DNA from 4 places in the Marinobacter sp. MBR-105 genome. Region 3 is predicted to be linked to each of the others. Evidence: predicted binding sites of a transcription regulator. Region 3 holds the regulator's gene; each other region holds the start of a gene.
What was found. The regulator FliA, encoded in region 3, starts transcription of late flagellar genes. The targets are predictions, from matches to a motif close to CTAAAGTTTNNNNNNNNNNNGCCGNTAA.
Positions count from the first base shown of each region.

Region 1: ACSSVV_RS16915 (methyl-accepting chemotaxis protein) is a predicted target of FliA. The motif match lies at 1,813-1,840, and genes of this name have one in related genera.
Region 2: fliD (flagellar filament capping protein FliD) is a predicted target of FliA. The motif match lies at 2,142-2,169, and genes of this name have one in related genera.
Region 4: flgM (flagellar biosynthesis anti-sigma factor FlgM) is a predicted target of FliA. The motif match lies at 2,690-2,717, and genes of this name have one in related genera.

Region 1 covers NZ_JBRJHG010000016.1:53,950-58,059, reverse strand. The annotation lists gene ACSSVV_RS16930 (BolA family protein) at 1-317, shown strand, start outside; gene ACSSVV_RS16925 (L-threonylcarbamoyladenylate synthase) at 314-937, shown strand; gene ACSSVV_RS16920 (hypothetical protein) at 961-1,617, opposite strand; gene ACSSVV_RS16915 (methyl-accepting chemotaxis protein) at 1,882-3,498, shown strand; gene ACSSVV_RS16910 (MBL fold metallo-hydrolase) at 3,522-4,110, opposite strand, start outside.
Region 2 covers NZ_JBRJHG010000023.1:42,426-46,535, forward strand. The annotation lists gene ACSSVV_RS19685 (flagellin N-terminal helical domain-containing protein) at 97-1,488, shown strand; gene ACSSVV_RS19690 (flagellar protein FlaG) at 1,558-1,989, shown strand; gene fliD (flagellar filament capping protein FliD) at 2,212-4,110, shown strand, end outside.
Region 3 covers NZ_JBRJHG010000001.1:545,478-549,587, forward strand. The annotation lists gene ACSSVV_RS02625 (chemotaxis protein CheA) at 1-83, opposite strand, end outside; gene ACSSVV_RS02630 (protein phosphatase CheZ) at 102-887, opposite strand; gene cheY (chemotaxis response regulator CheY) at 909-1,292, opposite strand; gene ACSSVV_RS02640 (RNA polymerase sigma factor FliA) at 1,453-2,196, opposite strand; gene ACSSVV_RS02645 (MinD/ParA family protein) at 2,229-3,041, opposite strand; gene flhF (flagellar biosynthesis protein FlhF) at 3,115-4,110, opposite strand, start outside.
Region 4 covers NZ_JBRJHG010000003.1:189,156-193,265, reverse strand. The annotation lists gene ACSSVV_RS05560 (CheR family methyltransferase) at 1-789, opposite strand, end outside; gene ACSSVV_RS05555 (chemotaxis protein CheV) at 825-1,754, opposite strand; gene flgA (flagellar basal body P-ring formation chaperone FlgA) at 1,940-2,647, shown strand; gene flgM (flagellar biosynthesis anti-sigma factor FlgM) at 2,775-3,101, shown strand; gene ACSSVV_RS05540 (flagella synthesis protein FlgN) at 3,109-3,579, shown strand; gene ACSSVV_RS05535 (hypothetical protein) at 3,651-4,110, opposite strand, start outside.

The sequences.
Region 1 (4,110 bases), on a different contig from region 3:
GCTTTAACGCCAGCGTGATTTCTGTGGAGAACGAAAGCCATATGCATTCGGTGCCACCCAACTCTGAAACCCATTTCAAGGTAACGCTGGTGTCAGCGGATTTTGAAGGGCAGATGAAGGTGCGGCGCCACCAGGCAATTTACAAGGTTCTGGCGGATGAACTGGCGGGGCCGGTGCATGCTCTGGCATTGCATCTGTATACGCCGGAAGAGTGGACGGCCAGTGGTCAGGCGTCTCCGGTTTCGCCCAACTGTATGGGCGGGTCGAAAGGTGATGCAGCAATGGACAAGAAGCTTCAACAAGGAGCTAATGGATGAGCCAGTTTTTTCAGATTCACCCGGAAACACCGCAAAAGCGTCTGATCAAGCAGGCGGTGGAGATTTTGCGCAAGGGTGGGGTGATTGTCTATCCCACCGATTCAGGTTACGCCCTGGGCTGTCACCTTGGTGACAAGCAGGCGGCAGACCGTATCAAGCGGATTCGGCGCCTGGACGACAAGCACAACTTCACCCTGGTGTGTCGTGACCTGTCAGACATCGGGGTTTATGCCAAGGTGGACAATACCCAATACCGGTTGCTGAAGAATTTTACCCCGGGCCCGTACACTTTCATTCTGGACGCGACCAGCGAGGTGCCTCGCCGTTTGTTGCATCCCAAGCGTCGATCTATCGGTATCCGGGTTCCGGACAATGAGATAGTCCGGGAGTTGCTGGGTGAGCTGGGTGAGCCGATTATGAGCAGCACCCTGATTCTGCCGGGCGAAACCGAACCGTTGACCGACCCTTACGACATCCGCGAGATCCTCGGGCATGAGCTCGATCTGATTATCGATGGCGGCTTCTGCGGTATGGAAGCCACCACGGTGGTTAACTTTACCGGTGATGTGCCCGAAGTTACGCGGGTGGGCAAGGGCGATCCGGCGCCGTTTCAGGTGTGAAATCGCTGCTTTGAACCCGGGCTTCAGGCCCGGGTGTTCAGGCTGAAGGCGTAGCGTTGCTGCGCTGTGATACCCGTCTCGGCGGGTGTGGCGGTGCGGCGAAGGCTGTCGTAGCGGTGAATGACGTCTTGCAGCCCGTTGAACTGCTGGTTCTCGCTGAGCAGTGAATCCAGCAGGGAATTGTTCACCCCATAAGCCTGATTGAGCTTGAGTGCGTTATCCATGAAATGCAGGGTGGGTTCGGTCACACTCAAGCGGCTCAGCGCCTCTCCAAAGCCCCGGTTGTTGTTGAGATCCTGTTGTATCCTCTCCCGCACCTGGTCGGGTATTTTACCGTCCAGCTGAATACTGCCTTGCTCGGTTTTGCTTACGCTCAATGCGGTTGCCGGGTGCACGTTGTACTCGGCAAGTTTGTGCCGCAGGGTTTCTCGAACGTAGGACAAATCCTGGGCAACCGTCTGTTTGTACTGGGTCAGTGGCAGTTGCCGGGTTTTCTGACTGGCCGGGTTGCGATCCTGCCTCTGGGATGGTGTGAATCGGTCGTCGTTGCTGCTCTGGGGCTCACCTGCGGCGGCGCCTTCATTGGTTTTACCGGCGGGTGCGTCAGTGCGCGGCGCACGGTTGTCCATGGCTTGCTGAAAACGCGTGCTGGCCTGTAATAGTGATGTCAGCAATGACATGGTTATCTCCCCTGAACGGAAAATCTCTGCCGGATATATCGGAATTAGCCCGTGATGCATCAGACCTAGCAGGTTTCGGGCCAACCTGACTTGCCTTCTGGTTTGAGTGTGCCGGGACGAATGTAAAACATTGCAACGAATGTCATAGAGCGGGCGTCGGGATGATCTGCGTCATAAAAAAATTGATTCATATCTATAAAGTTATGCGCCAATTCGCCGTCATTACTCTTGGATGTCCAGATCATCTTCCGTTGTCGGGGTCACATGAAAAAACAATACTCAATCCGTTTTCTGTTGCTGGCAGCACTGGCAGCGGCTTTCACCGTCATTCTCGTGTTTACGGTTGTTTACAGCGCCCAGTCCCAGCGAGCCCACCTCGAAGAGTACAGCCACAAATATGTGGACGGTCTGGCAAAGTCCTTTTTCGATGGCCTGAACACCATGATGGTGACAGGTACCATTAATAACCGCGATGTTCTGCGGGAGAAGGTGATGGCTCCCGAGGACGTACTGGATGTCCGGGTGATCCGCAGCGATCAGCTGAATGCCATGTACGGTGCAGGGAATGCCGCCGAACAACGCCGTGAGCCACTGGACATGAAAGCGTTGGATGGTGAGCGGGTAGAACACTATTCCGAGAACGACGCGGGTCGTGTCTACACGCTGATCGAGCCGGTCATTGCCAGCGAAAACTATCAGGGCGTGAACTGCCTCGGCTGTCACCAGGCCCAGGAAGGGGACGTGCTTGGCGCTATTCGAGTCGACTATTCTCTGGCGAAAAGTGACGCGCGCCTGCAGCAGCAGTTGATGGTGAGTGGCGGTATTCAGATTCTGATCTTTGTGGTTATTTTCATACTGACTGCCGTGGTATTGGGGCGGCTGGTGTTTTCCCGCTTGCGTCGGCTGCACGACCGAATGGATGAAATTTCCCGTAATTCGGATCTCTCCATTGAACTGGACGTAACCCGAAACGACGAGATCGGCTCGGTCTCCCGTGCTTTCAATCGGATGGTTGCAAAGATTCGCGCCAGCATGCATACCGTGATGGATAGCGCAGAGCAGGTGGAAGCGGCGGCCCGTACCATTGCCGGTAAAGCAGAGACCACAGAAAGGGAAGTTCTTGCCCAGAAAGAAAACACCGACCAGGTGGCCAGTGCGACCACTGAGATGGCGGCTTCCGCCGTGCAGGTTCGCGAGAATGCGGTGACCACCGCACGGAAATCTGCTGATACCGCCAAATCTGCAGAAACCGGGGAGAATCTGGTGCGAAATGCCGTGAAGGGTATTGAGTCTCTGAATGCAGAAGTGCAGAACGGAGCCCAGCGAATTGAGCAGCTGGATCAACGGACCACGGAAATGGCCTCACGGCTGGAGTTGATTTCCGAGATTGCAGACCAGACCAACCTGCTGGCCCTGAACGCGGCGATTGAAGCGGCCAGAGCCGGTGAGCAGGGCCGGGGCTTTGCTGTGGTCGCGGACGAGGTCCGGGCGCTTGCCTCGCGCACTCAGGCGTCTACTGAGGAGATTCGCCACACCATTGAGGGACTGAAGAAAGAGGTGGTGGATTGTGTCGGTACCATGCGCCATGCCTCGGAACTCGCCCAGCACCAGGTGGATTCAATTCTGAAAGTGGAAACCGAGCTGCAAACCATTGCTGCAGCCGTGCGTGAAATCACTGGCCTGAATGAAGAAATGGAAAGTGCGGCTAACGAGCAGAGTGAGGTGTCTGACTCCATCAATCAGAACGTGATTGAGATCAGCCGCTCTGCCGAGCAGACTTCCAGCGATGCCCAGGAGACCGCGCGGATTGCAGGGGATCTGCTGGCCATGGCGGAAACCCTGCGCAAAACCATCGAGCAGTTCCGCCTGTCCCAGAGCTGAAGTGGGCGATTTTACCGGGGCGTTCAGCCCCGGTGATCAGACACAAACGGATTGGTGGCTCGTTCCTGGCCGAACGTAGACATGGGCCCGTGGCCACAGATGAAGTTCACGTCATCCCCCAGAGGGAACAGCTTTTCCCGGATGGAGTGAATCAGGGTGTTGTAATCGCCTTTCGGGAAATCCGTGCGGCCAATGGAACCATTGAACAGCACGTCACCTACCTGGGCCAGTTTTGAGCCTCGATGGAAAAATACCACATGGCCTGGGGTGTGGCCCGGCGTGTGCAGTACTTCCAGGGTTTCATTGCCCACGGTGACGGTGTCGCCGTCTTCCAGCCAGCGATTGGGCGTGAACACCTCCGGCGCCGGAAACCCGAACATCTGTGCCTGCATGGCCAGGCCCTGAATCCAGAAGTTGTCGTCCTTGTGTGGGCCTTCAATGGGCAGCCCCGCGGATTTGGCCAGCTCCGCCGTGCCGCCGGCGTGATCTATGTGGGCGTGGGTGAGCAGGATCTTCTCCAGAATCACGCCTTCGTCCTCGGCTGCCGCCAGAATGCGATCCAGGTCCCCGCCAGGGTCCACCACCGCTGCTTTGTGGGTTTCGGTACACCAG
Region 2 (4,110 bases), on a different contig from region 3:
TGCCGTTAAGTGGAGTAACAGGGCGGCGCTTCCAAACCAAAAAAGAGCGCCAGACCTTTTCCATGAAATAACGACATTTGTCGAAGGAGAAGTATTATGGCTCTCGGTATTAACACTAACGTTGCGTCTCTGTCTGCTCAGAATCAGTTGAACAGCTCTCAAAAGTTGAACGATCAAGCGTTAGAGCGTCTATCCTCCGGTCTTCGTATTAACTCGGCGAAAGACGATGCGGCAGGCTTGGCCATCTCAACTCGATTTCAATCCCAAATTTCTGGGCTAAATGTTGCTCAGCGTAATGCGAACGACGGAATTTCCTACGCTCAGACAGCTGAAGGGGCTCTTGGTGAGATTACTGGCGCTCTCTCAAGAATTCGTGATTTGGCAGTGCAGTCCGCAAACGACACTAACTCTGCTTCAGATCGTCAGGCGCTCAATCAAGAAGTTAGCGCGTTGATTGAGGAGGTGGATCGAATTTCTCAAGCTACGCAATTCAATGGACAAAGCATTCTGAATGGCGCTCTTGATAGCCTGACCTTTCAAGTCGGTGCCAATGCTGGACAAACGATTAGCGTTCAAGGTGTTGATACGCGCGCTAGCCAACTCGGGGCAGCTGTAACCACTGCTCAAGCAAGTGTTACGAACGGGGCGATCACTACCCTTGCTGGAGATGGATTGACCATTAACGGTATTGCAATTGATGGGACCAACGTTGCCAACGGCAGTGATCTGGTTGAAAAAATCAATGCCAAGAGTGTTGAAACTGGTGTCAGTGCGTCTCGCGAGACTGAAACCAGGATTGAAACCGGCTTGTCGGGAGCAACCACTCTTGCCGCCGACCGTACTCTGAAGCTAAATGATGTCAGTATCACGCTTTCATCGGGGCTGGGTGCTCAAGGGGTGGTAGATAAAGTAAATCAATTCTCTACCGAGACTGGAGTAAAGGCGAGCTTAAATGACAGTGGGCAGGTTATCTTCTCCGATAGTGATGGTGGTGATATCAAGGCGGAAATTTCCGATGCAACCGAGTTGACCGGGGTAGCGACCAGTTCAACAACTTATGAAGCTGGGATAAAACTGTCTACCAAAGTTGGTGGATCCATTTCGGTGAGCGCTGGCACTCCGGCGAATACTACCCCTGTCTTCGGGGGCACAGGTGGCTTGACCACGGCTGCTGATACGCTGAATAAAGTTGATATTTCCGATCGCAAGGGTGCATCTGACGCAATTAACACAATTGATAAGACGCTTGATCAGGTCAATAGTTTGCGAGCTGAGTTGGGTGCGGTCCAGAATCGCTTTGAGTCTACAATCTCGAATATCGCATCTACGGCTGAAAACCTGAGTGCTGCCAACAGCCGGATCCTGGATGCAGACTTCGCGGCCGAAACCGCAAAGCTCTCCAAGTCTCAGGTACTGCAGCAGGCCGGTATCTCCGTCCTGGCTCAGGCGAACGCCCGTCCGCAGCAGGTTCTGTCCCTCCTGCAGTAAGGGGCTAGCGGTAACAGCCGGAATCTTCGGGTTCCGGTTTCCGCCGTTTGAGGATAGCGAGGTGAAGCTATGAATGACGTTAACCTGAACAACCCGAACCTGAAACTGGTGAATGCCGGTGATCAGGCCCCGGTGAAGGCGCTGTCGTCATCTCAGGCCGAGGGCCGGAACGCCCCTGACCTTGCTGCTTCGACTGTCGGCGCAGCCCAGGTTCAACGCAACGTTGCTAATGAAGCCTCCAAAGCCGAGCGGCTGCAGGAGCGAAACGAGGCGCAGCGTGAAGAGCTGGACCAGGCGGTCAGCCAGCTGAACGATTTTGTTCAGAATGTGCAGCGGGATCTGCAATTTGAAGTGGATAACGAAATGGGCCAGACCATTGTTAAAGTGGTTGATCAGCAAACCCAGGAAGTCATCCGCCAGATTCCGGATGAAGTGGCTTTGAGGTTGGCAGAAAAATTGCAGCAGGACGAACCGCTGACGTTGTTTAACATCAAGGTGTAAAAGCTTGCCGCTTTTGCGCGGATGACTACAACGGTATTTCAGCACCGCCGCACCTGAGAAGGTCCGGCGGTGTTCTGCGTTATGGCTGCACCCGGTCTGATTCGGGGCTATGCTTGGTTTAACGCGTTGTTACAAATTTTTGCGCCATTAGGGCAAAGTTTTGCCGCTTTCGGCCGATACACAGTTCAGTGAAGACATTGGCCCCCTTGAGGAGGCATGGTTATGGCAGGTATATCATCGTTGGGAATTGGTTCCGGGGTACTGAACTCGGACCTGGTGGATCAGTTGGTGGCGGCGGAGCGCAAACCCACTGAAACCCGTTTAACCCAGAAAACCCAGCAAGCCGAGGCGCTGTTATCCGCCTATGGCAAGTTGCGCAGTGCCGTAACGGAACTTCGTCTGCCTATGCGGCAGTTGAGCTCACCGGATAACCTCAAGGCCTTTTCTGCGTCTTCCTCCAATGACGATATCGGTGTTTCTGTCGATTCCACCAAGGCAAGCCGAGGCACATACAGTGTGGAGGTCACCAGTCTTGCTTCTGCTCAGGCATTGGCTTCCCGGGATGTGTTTACGGATCGTGACGCAACCAGCGTTGGGCAGGGCACTCTGGAGTTGTCGGTTGGTGACAAAATCACGAATATCACCATAGACAGCAGTAATGACACGCTTCAAGGCCTGGCGAATGCCATTAACGAAGCGGATGCCGGTGTTTCCGCTGGAATAATCGATACCGGTAGTGGATACCAGCTGGTGCTTTCTGCGGATGAGACGGGTACCGCCAACGCAGTCAGTATTTCTGTCACGGGCGATTCAGCTGGTACAGATACCGACAACACCGGCCTTTCACGTTTTGCCTTCAACGCGGGAATGGATGCGGACTCCGGCCTGAAAGAAACTATTACTGCCAGCGATGCGGTAATGGATATCAATGGTGTAACGGTTACCCGCTCCACCAACACGTTTGAAAATGTGATTGATGGACTGACCTTTGATATCAAAGAAACTGGCACCTCTACCATCAAGGTGGCTCAGGATTTTGGCGCGGTGGCAGACCGGGTTCAGGGCTTTGTTGATAAGTTCAACGCGCTGCAATCCACCATTGACAGCCTTGCCGGTTTTAATGCCGAGGCTGGTGTTGGCAGCCTGTTGACCGGCGATTCCACGGTTCGGACGATTCAGAGCCAGTTGCGGAATATTCTTACCCGCGTGGTGCCTGGCATGGAGAACGCCAGTGTTCGCAGTTTGGCCGATGTGGGTATCACCACTGATTTTGAGACCGGCGGCCTTGAATTCGACCGGGCGAAGTTCGAAGAAGTTCTTAAGGCTAATCCTGATGAGGTTACGGCTCTGTTTGCGGAGCAGGGGCGTACCACAGACGGCCAGGTGGAATTTGTGCGCAGCGGCTTGAATACGGAGCCCGGCGAGTATGACATCAATATTACCCAGGCCGCCACACAGGGGCAGCTGGTAGCTGGTTCGGCACTCGGCGCTACGTTCGATATTACCGATACCAATGATGATCTTGCTTTGACCGTGAATGGGGATATTACGGTTAACCTGAAGCTTACCCAGGGAAATGGCATCAGTCAGCAGGCGCTTCTGGATGATATTCAGGCTCAGTTGGACGCCAACAATGCTCTGAATGCAGCCGGTACCCGATTGCAGGTTGGTCTGGATGGCGGTGGAAACCTGATGTTCACGTCGGCGGACTACGGTAGCGATTCAAAAGTGGCCCTGGCATCCGCCGAAGATGCGGCCTTGTTTGGGCTGGATACTAACACCAGCACGGACGGCCTGGATGTGGCCGGTACCATTGATGGCCGGGCTGCGGAAGGCGACGGCCAGGTACTCTTCCTTGGAAATGGCAATGGTGGTGCTTCGGGGCTGCAGGTTCGAATTCTTGGTGACCAGACGGGTAATCGCGGTTCCATAACCTTTGTGGAAGGTGTGGGTGAGCGTACGGTTGATCTGGTAACCAACATTGTGGGCGCAGACGGCGCCATTGAATCCCGTACAGACAGTCTTAATCGCGAGCTTGAGCAGATTCAGGAGAGCCAGGTTCGTCTTGAGGAGCGTATTGCCGCTTATCGGGAACGTCTGATCAGTCAGTTCAGTGCGGCG
Region 3 (4,110 bases):
AGCTGCTCCGACAACTTTTCGAGTATCTCGCCGGCTTCTACCAGGAAGTCCTGCAGGATCTCTTCATCAGCATCTAACGCCATGCGTCACCCTCTTTATTATCAGAATCCGAGACTGGACAGCAGATCGTCCACATCGTCCTGTCCCGAAACTACATCTTCCCGCTCATCGGCCTTGATCTGGGGCCCTACCCCTTTTTCGGCCGATTCTTCTTTTTCTTCAATCTGATGCACTGTGCCGGTCAGTTGATCAACGTGGCTGGCCATCACCACCAGACCAAGAAGGTTGTCTTCCACCTCTTTCACCAACGCGGTGACCTTCTGGATAACCTGACCGGTAAGATCCTGAAAATCCTGAGCCAGAAGGATTTCCGACAGGTTCTGGTACAGACTGTCGGAGTCTGTCGTCAGGCCAGCGAAGAACTTGTCGATGCGACCGTAAAGCTCCCGAAACTCCGCAGGCTCCATTTCACGACGGCGCAGACGCTGCCACTCATCCCGCAGGGAAACCGCTTCATCCCGCATGGCGTGAGCCACCGGCATGCTTTCCTCAACCAGATCCATGGTGCGGTTCGCCGCCTGGCTGGTCATCTGAACCACATAGGCCAGACGGTCAGAAGCGTCGCTCATCTTCGACAGCACTTCTTTCTGCTCGGCATTACGCGGGTCTATCTGGAAGTTCCGGATTGCCTCATGGAGGCTGCGGGTCAGTCGCCCCACTTCCCGATACAGACTCTGATCGCGAACCTCGCTCAGTTCATTGATCAGGGTCATCGCCTTGGCATAATTCCCGGCGTTTACATTCTCGGCCAGGTCGGAGGCCTGCTTTTGAAGCTTCTCCGCCACCTCCGGATCAAGGCCCTGATGGTTCTGTTTGGTATCACTCATGGCGAGCCATCCGACCTCTGGTTACTGGATTCGTTCGAAGATTTTCTCGATCTTTTCCTTCAGCACGGCTGCCGTGAAAGGCTTGACCACATACCCGTTCACCCCGGCCTGAGCCGCAGCCACGATCTGGTCCCGCTTAGCCTCTGCCGTTACCATCAGAACCGGCAGGTTCTTCAGGTTTTCATCAGCACGGACAGCCTTCAGAAGGTCAAAGCCCGACATGCCGGGCATGTTCCAGTCAGTCACCAGGAAGTCATACTTGCCGCTTCGGAGCATGGGCAACGCGGTGTTGCCATCGTCTGCTTCATCCGTATTGGTGAAGCCGAGATCTCGCAGCAGGTTTTTGATGATGCGTCGCATTGTGGAGAAGTCATCCACAATGAGAATTTTCATGTTCTTGTCCAATGGGACCTCCAGTCAGTAACACCCGGAATTCATTCAGCCTTTTGGAAGTCTAGCAGGCTGCTACCTTAAGCGCTTATTGTGTGGTGTTTGCGCACGTTGTAAAGCATCGTTTACCAAAAGCTACACAGCTTGCTGAGAGAGAAACACAGCACCTGGCCGATCAGTCGTTGTCACCATCCCGCCACTCGGCCAGCCGGCTGCGAAGTCGCAACGCCGCCTGGCTGTGAATCTGGCTTACCCGACTCTCACTGACCCCAAGTACCGCGCCGATTTCCTTGAGGTTGAGCTCTTCCTGGTAGTACAGGCTCAACACCAGCTTTTCGCGCTCAGGCAATTGCTCGATGGCGTCCGCCAGACTGCGCTGGAAAGCGCCGGAAGCAATACCGTCCAGTGGATTCTCACTGGCCTCTGGTTCTTCTATCGGCAGCTCGCCGGATTCATTGAGCTCATCAAGGCTAAAAAGTCGACCGCTGTTAGCGTCGGCCAGTGAGGCGTGATATTCGTCCAGACCAATGCCGAGCTCTTCGGCCACTTCAGCATCCTGGGCCTCGCGCCCGGTACGATCTTCCACTTGTTTGATGGCACTGGCGATTCGCCGGGCATTACGATGCACTGAGCGGGGCACCCAGTCGCCTTTGCGGATTTCGTCCACCATGGCGCCACGGATGCGAATGCCGGCATAGGTTTCAAAGGTGGCGCCCTTGCCTGAAGAGTAGCGCTGCGCAGCCTCCAGCAGGCCAATCATACCGGCCTGCATAAGGTCTTCGAGCTGCACCGATGCGGGCAGTCGGGCCATGAGATGAAGGGCGATTTTCTTGACCAGCGGCGCATGCTCTTCAATCAGGGCTGAAGGGCTCCTGGCGCCGGCCTGATGGTAAATTCCCAGATTTTTCGCCAATGTCATGTATCCGGTTTTCTTGTAGGACTGGATTCAGATCAGACTTCGACGAGCCGCTCCACGAAGAACTCGAGATGCCCCCTGGGAGAGGACGGCAAAGGCCAACTGTCCACTTTTTCGGCCAGAGCCCGGATAGCCAGCGAGGCTTTCGCCCTCGGATAGGCATCCAATACCGCTTTCTGTCTTTGGACGGCTTTCTTGACGGCCTCGTCGTAAGGCACGATACCTACATATTGTAGTGCCACATCCAGAAAACGCTCGGTGACCCGGGTCAGTTTTTCAAACAGATGGCGGCCTTCCTGCTCATTGCGGACCTGGTTTGCCAGGATACGGAAGCGGTTGGTGCCATAATCCCGGTTCATCAGTTTGATCAGCGCGTAGGCATCGGTAATGGAAGTAGGTTCGTCGCAGACCACCAGCAGAAGTTCCTGCGAGGCCCTGAGGAAGCTGACCACCGATTCAGAAATACCTGCGGCGGTATCCACAATCAGGACGTCAATCTGGTCGCCCAGCTCACTGAAAGCGTTGATCAGGCCGGCATGTTCCATGGCGCTGAGTTGGGTCATACGCTGGGTGCCGGAGGAAGCCGGTACAATCTTGATACCGCCAGGGCCATTCACCAGCACGTCTTTCAGATCACAATCGCCGCTGAGTACGTCTTGAAGATTTCGATTGGCGGTAATGCCGAGCAACACATCGATGTTGGCGAGCCCGAGATCCGCGTCCAGCAAGACAACCCGGCGCCCCTTCTGGGCCAGGGCGATACCGAGATTGACCGAAACATTGCTCTTGCCGACACCGCCCTTGCCGCCGGAAACCGCAATCACCTGAACCGGATGTGGTCTGCTCATACTGTTATCAGTCTCTTACTACGTTCTTGTACGGGCACGCGTGCCGGTGTTTTATTCTGGTCGCCAACGAGGCTCAGGCACCTTCGGCGACTGTCTGTGCGCTCTGCACGGCCTTAAGCCGTTCTACGCCCAGGCGCACTAACGGAATGGCCTCCGCCCTCTGGAGATCTTCCGGTATCTTCTGGCCATCGGTGTACCAGGCCACCGGTAAGCTGGTCTCCATAACGAACCCGAGCGCTTCGCCCAGGGTCAGGGCCTCATCAATCTTGGTCATGATGCAGCCTGCAAGGCTTGCCATCTTATAGCAATGCCACACGGATTTCATGATACGTGGCTGACTGGTGGCGGAGACCACCAGATGTGTACGGATATTGTGATCGCTGCGAGCCAACTCCGCCAGTTGTTCCTGGTAACCGCGGTCGGCACTGGTCAGGCCGGCAGTGTCAATCAGCACCAGGTGTCGATCCGATAACTCATCAAGAATGTCATCCAGGGAATGGCTCTCATCCACCACACGCACGGGCACATTCAGGATGCGGCCGAACACGAAGAGCTGTTCATGAGCGGCCACACGATAGCGGTCGGTGGTCACCAGTGCCAACGAATCCGGACCATGCTCAAGGACGTAGCGGGCCGCCAGCTTGCCAATGGTGGTGGTTTTGCCAGACCCGGTTGGCCCGACCAGGGCATAGATACCGCCGGCATCAAGCCAGTCTTCGCGACCGGTACGAACGCCGGTCGCCAGCATTTTCAGTGACTGCTTCCAGCCGTCCTCCAGACGCCCGGCCCGGTGCCGACGGGACAGAGAGCCGGCCAGCTCCGCGCCCAAACCGAACTCCTGCAGGCGCTCGGCCAATCGTTGCTGAACTGCGCTGTTGCCGGTCGGCGTGGCAGTTGCAGCCTTACCACTGACCAGATCACGCAGAGAGCTGATTTCGGCACGCATACTGGCCAGTTCATCGGCATAGCCACCGGCGCCGGATTCGCTACCCGCAAACGGCTTTGCCAGCGCTTCATCACTGGGACGTGACGCCGGAAAATCGGCAGTCTCGAAAGACAAGGACGACGC
Region 4 (4,110 bases), on a different contig from region 3:
CATTTCGTAGAGATTGGGAAGCCCGTTCAAAGACTCAGAAGCACCAAGAATCAGATAGCCTCCGGGGTTCAGAGCACCATGCAGCCGGGTAAGAATGTCCTTTTTCAGTTCCGCTGAGAAATAGATCAGCACATTCCGGCACATGATGATGTCGAACTTGCCAAGCATGTATCGATCCAGCAGGTTCAATTCCTTGAATTCCACCATGGACTTGATTTGCGGTCGAATCTGCCAACCACCGTTGGCCGAGGGGGTAAAAAAGTGCTTTTGACGCTCCGGCGACAGCCCGCGGCCGATGGCGATCATTTCATACTCGCCTCTCCGGGCAACCTCCAGCACGCTTTTGGAAATGTCCGTTGCCGTGATTTTTACATCCCGCAGCTTACCCGGCCGGGTACGGCGGAATTCGTCAATTACCATGGCTACGGAGTATGGCTCCTGGCCAGTAGAACAGGCGGAAGACCAGATTCTTAACGGCTGGAGTGAACTGCGCTCGGCAAACTCTGGCAAGAGCTTTTCCTGCAGAATCCGGAACGGATGGTTGTCCCTGAACCAAAGTGTCTCGTTGGTCGTCATCGCGTCGATGACCACCTCGCGCAAGCCTGCCCTTCCAGGCCTCTTTAATCGTTCCAGAAGCTCTCCAAGGGAATTCAGGCTGTTTTCTTCGAGAATGCGCCGAAGCCTGCTCTTTACAAGATACTGTTTGTTATCACCCAGCAGGATGCCGCACGCATCCTGCAGGAACTTTTTAAAGGCTTCGTATTCCTGGGGCGTTATGTCCGCTTTCATTGGATCTCTTCGTGGGTGAAACCATCAGCCGAGCATCAGTGCTGATCAATAATTTCCATTACTCGCTCGGCCAGCTCATCCGGGCTGAATTTCGCCATGAAATCGTCTGCGCCCACTTTCTGCACCATCGCCCGGTTGAAGACACCGCTCAGCGAGGTGTGCAGCATTACATACATTTCTTTCAGAGCCGCATCTTCTTTGATTCTGGTAACGAGGGTGTAGCCGTCCATTTCCGGCATCTCAACATCAGAGATAATCAGAGACAGGTGATCATTTGCGCGCGATCCATCCTGAGTTATCTCTTTGAGATACTGCAGTGCTTGCTTGCCATCGTTTTTGGTAACCACTTCCATTCCTATAGCGGTCAGGCAACGCTCGATCTGCCGACGAGCCACCGAAGAGTCATCCACCACCAGCACAGGCAGGTGGCCCGGCACACGTTCGGCACTCCTGGCAACCAACTCCTCCGTAACATCTTCCCTGAGCGGAGAAACTTCTGCAAGAATCTTTTCTACATCTATGATTTCTACCAGCTTATCATCAATCTTCGTCACCGCAGTCAGGTAAACATCCTTTCCCGCACCCTTGGGTGGCGGAAGAATATCCTCCCAATTCATATTCATGATTCTCTCGACACCAGCCACGAGAAAACCCTGCGTTTTACGATTGTATTCCGTAATGATCACAAAGCTTGTAGCTAACTGCTCCTGCGGTATGCCCGCGAGCCCTATCGCCATGCTCAGATCAATAATGGGAATGGTCTCCCCCCGAACATGAGAAACGCCTCTCACCACCGTTTTACTGTTGGGAATCGAGGATAACTTGGGACATTGCAGCACCTCTTTAATCTTGAAGACGTTGATACCGTATAGCTGCTGCCCCCGGAGCCGAAAAAGTAATAATTCCAGCCTGTTCTTACCGACCAGTTGCGTTCGCTGATTAACGCTGTCGAGTACCCCTGTCATGATGCTTTACTCCTGGCGCGCCTTTACCGGCATCAATATTGCTTTGACCTTTGTAAGGTGTTTTCAGGCCTGTCCAAGACAAATCTTTGACGCCTGCAAACCTGTTAACGGTTAACGGCCCGAAAACCCGAATCCTTAGCGGATTTCGACAATACACAAAGATACAGACAGCATAGGACAAACCGGTGCGTATGCGAATCATCTTTTTGGCTGCATTGTGTCTATCACTGAGCCCAATCACTCTGTCTTCAGAGAGAACCAGTGCTGAAGCCATCCGTGACGCTGCCCAGACGTTCCTGGCAGAGTGGTCCAGAACCCTTGCTGCCGATGGCTACACGAGCCGCTACGAAGTTGGCGCTATCGACAGCCGCATCGCCCTTGCTGCCTGCAACCAGGGGCTGAACGCCGAGTTTGCGGGCGATCCGCTACAGACCACCAGCCCGTCGGTCCTGGTTTCCTGCAGTGGTGAGCGACCCTGGAGAATGTACGTTACCGCCAGCGTCGAGGTTCATGGCCCCGCCCTGATAGCAGCCCGTCCCCTGGCGCGCGGAGAGCGCCTGACACCAGATCTGGTCACCGTAAATTCGGTGCAGATCAATGCCAGTCGTCGCGGCGTACTCACCCGCAAAGAGTCCGTTTCAGGCATGATGATGCGCCGCCCGGTGAACGCCGGCACGGTAATGACCCCGGATCTCCTTGAAGCTCCCAACGCGATTGAGCGGGGTGACCATGTTATTATCACCGCGCGCTCAGGCTCATTCTCGGTATCATCTCGCGGTAAGGCACTGGCGAGCGCGGGCGTTGGAGAACAGGTACTGGTGGAAAACCTCCGCTCGTCCCGGACAGTCAAAGCTCGTGCCGTCGGCCCCGGGCGGGTCGAAATTCCGATGTAAGGCGGCAAACAGCAAGAGCGGCAAATGTTTTCCGTTTTGTAACTAAAGTATGGCGCGGATTTGCCGTTAAGCAGATATAAACCCGAATACGCCACTTTCTTGTGGCCCCAGGCAAGCAGGTATTGATATGTCAGTTGACTTAAATGGAATTGGCCCCGGCCAGGTCAACACCACGCGCACCACGGCCGACAAAGCCTCAGGCAATCAAACGTCACAGGCGCCCACAGGCGAGCAAGCCAAGGCCCAGAGCCCCGCTGCCCGTGGCGAAAACGTGAACCTGAGCAATCAGGCGAAAAACCTGAAGCAACTTGAGCAGAAGCTGGGGGACTACCCCGAAATGGACGATGATCGCATCGAACAGATTCGTTCTGCTCTTGAGAACGGCACCTACAAGGTAGATGCCCAGAAACTGGCCCAGAAAATGCTTGAGATGGATAAAAGCATTTTCGGGTGAGTAAAGCATGACTGCACATGAACAGTTGAAAGCGATTCTTCAGGAAGATATCCGCCAGCTTGAGTCGCTGGCGGAAGTACTCCACCAGGAAAAATCCGTGCTCTCCTCTGCGGATATCCAACCCCTCCAGGAAATGACCAGCCGGAAAAACCAGATTCTTGAGGGCATACGCGAACGCGCCAAAAAGAAGATTCACCTGCTGGTGAATATGGGCTACAAGCCCAATGCCGGAGAGCCATCACGCTTCATTCGCGCCGCTGGTATGGATGAGCTGTACCAACTCTGGAAAGAAGCCGACACCCGTTTGCGCGAATGCCAGGCCGTGAATCAGAACAACGGCCGAATTCTTGGCCACCTGCAAAAGCGCCTGTCACGCCTTACCGACATCTTCCGAGGTGCTTCCACCCAGCAGAAGCTCTATGGTGCCAAAGGCCAGCAGACCAACGTCTCAAGCACCAACATTCTGGCCAGCGCCTGATACGCCCATCGCTCACAGACAACGAAATGCCCGGAGATCTTCCGGGCATTTTTCGTTTCAGGGCAAGATTTTCAACGCGTATAGATGGTCATCTGGGAATCCGGGTGAAAGCGGATATCGCGAATGCTGACATTGCCCATGGGTGGAGTCTGGCCGCCCATCACGCGAATATTATCCATCCGGATTTCCTCGATACGCTCCGGAAATGCCAGCCTCAGGCCTCCGTCTTCCTGTAGCGAGTAGCGAGGCTCTGAGTCCCGGTAATGCACACCCGTAATTGTAAGGTCTGAATCCAGAAAACTGAGCACCGGCACGAATACATTTGCCGCCAGTCTGATCCCTTCCACCACATCGACATCGGGAGATTCTCCTGAGAGATCGTCCCGGGCGCTGGCGGGCATGGAAGACACGGCCTCCAGACGCTCCATCAGGCCAATACCGCTTTGTGCAGACACCCCTGACATTTCCTCTTCCGAGAGGGGGGTGAGTCCGCTCCGCTCGTAGAGTTCGCCCGCTCCGGCGCCTATCTGC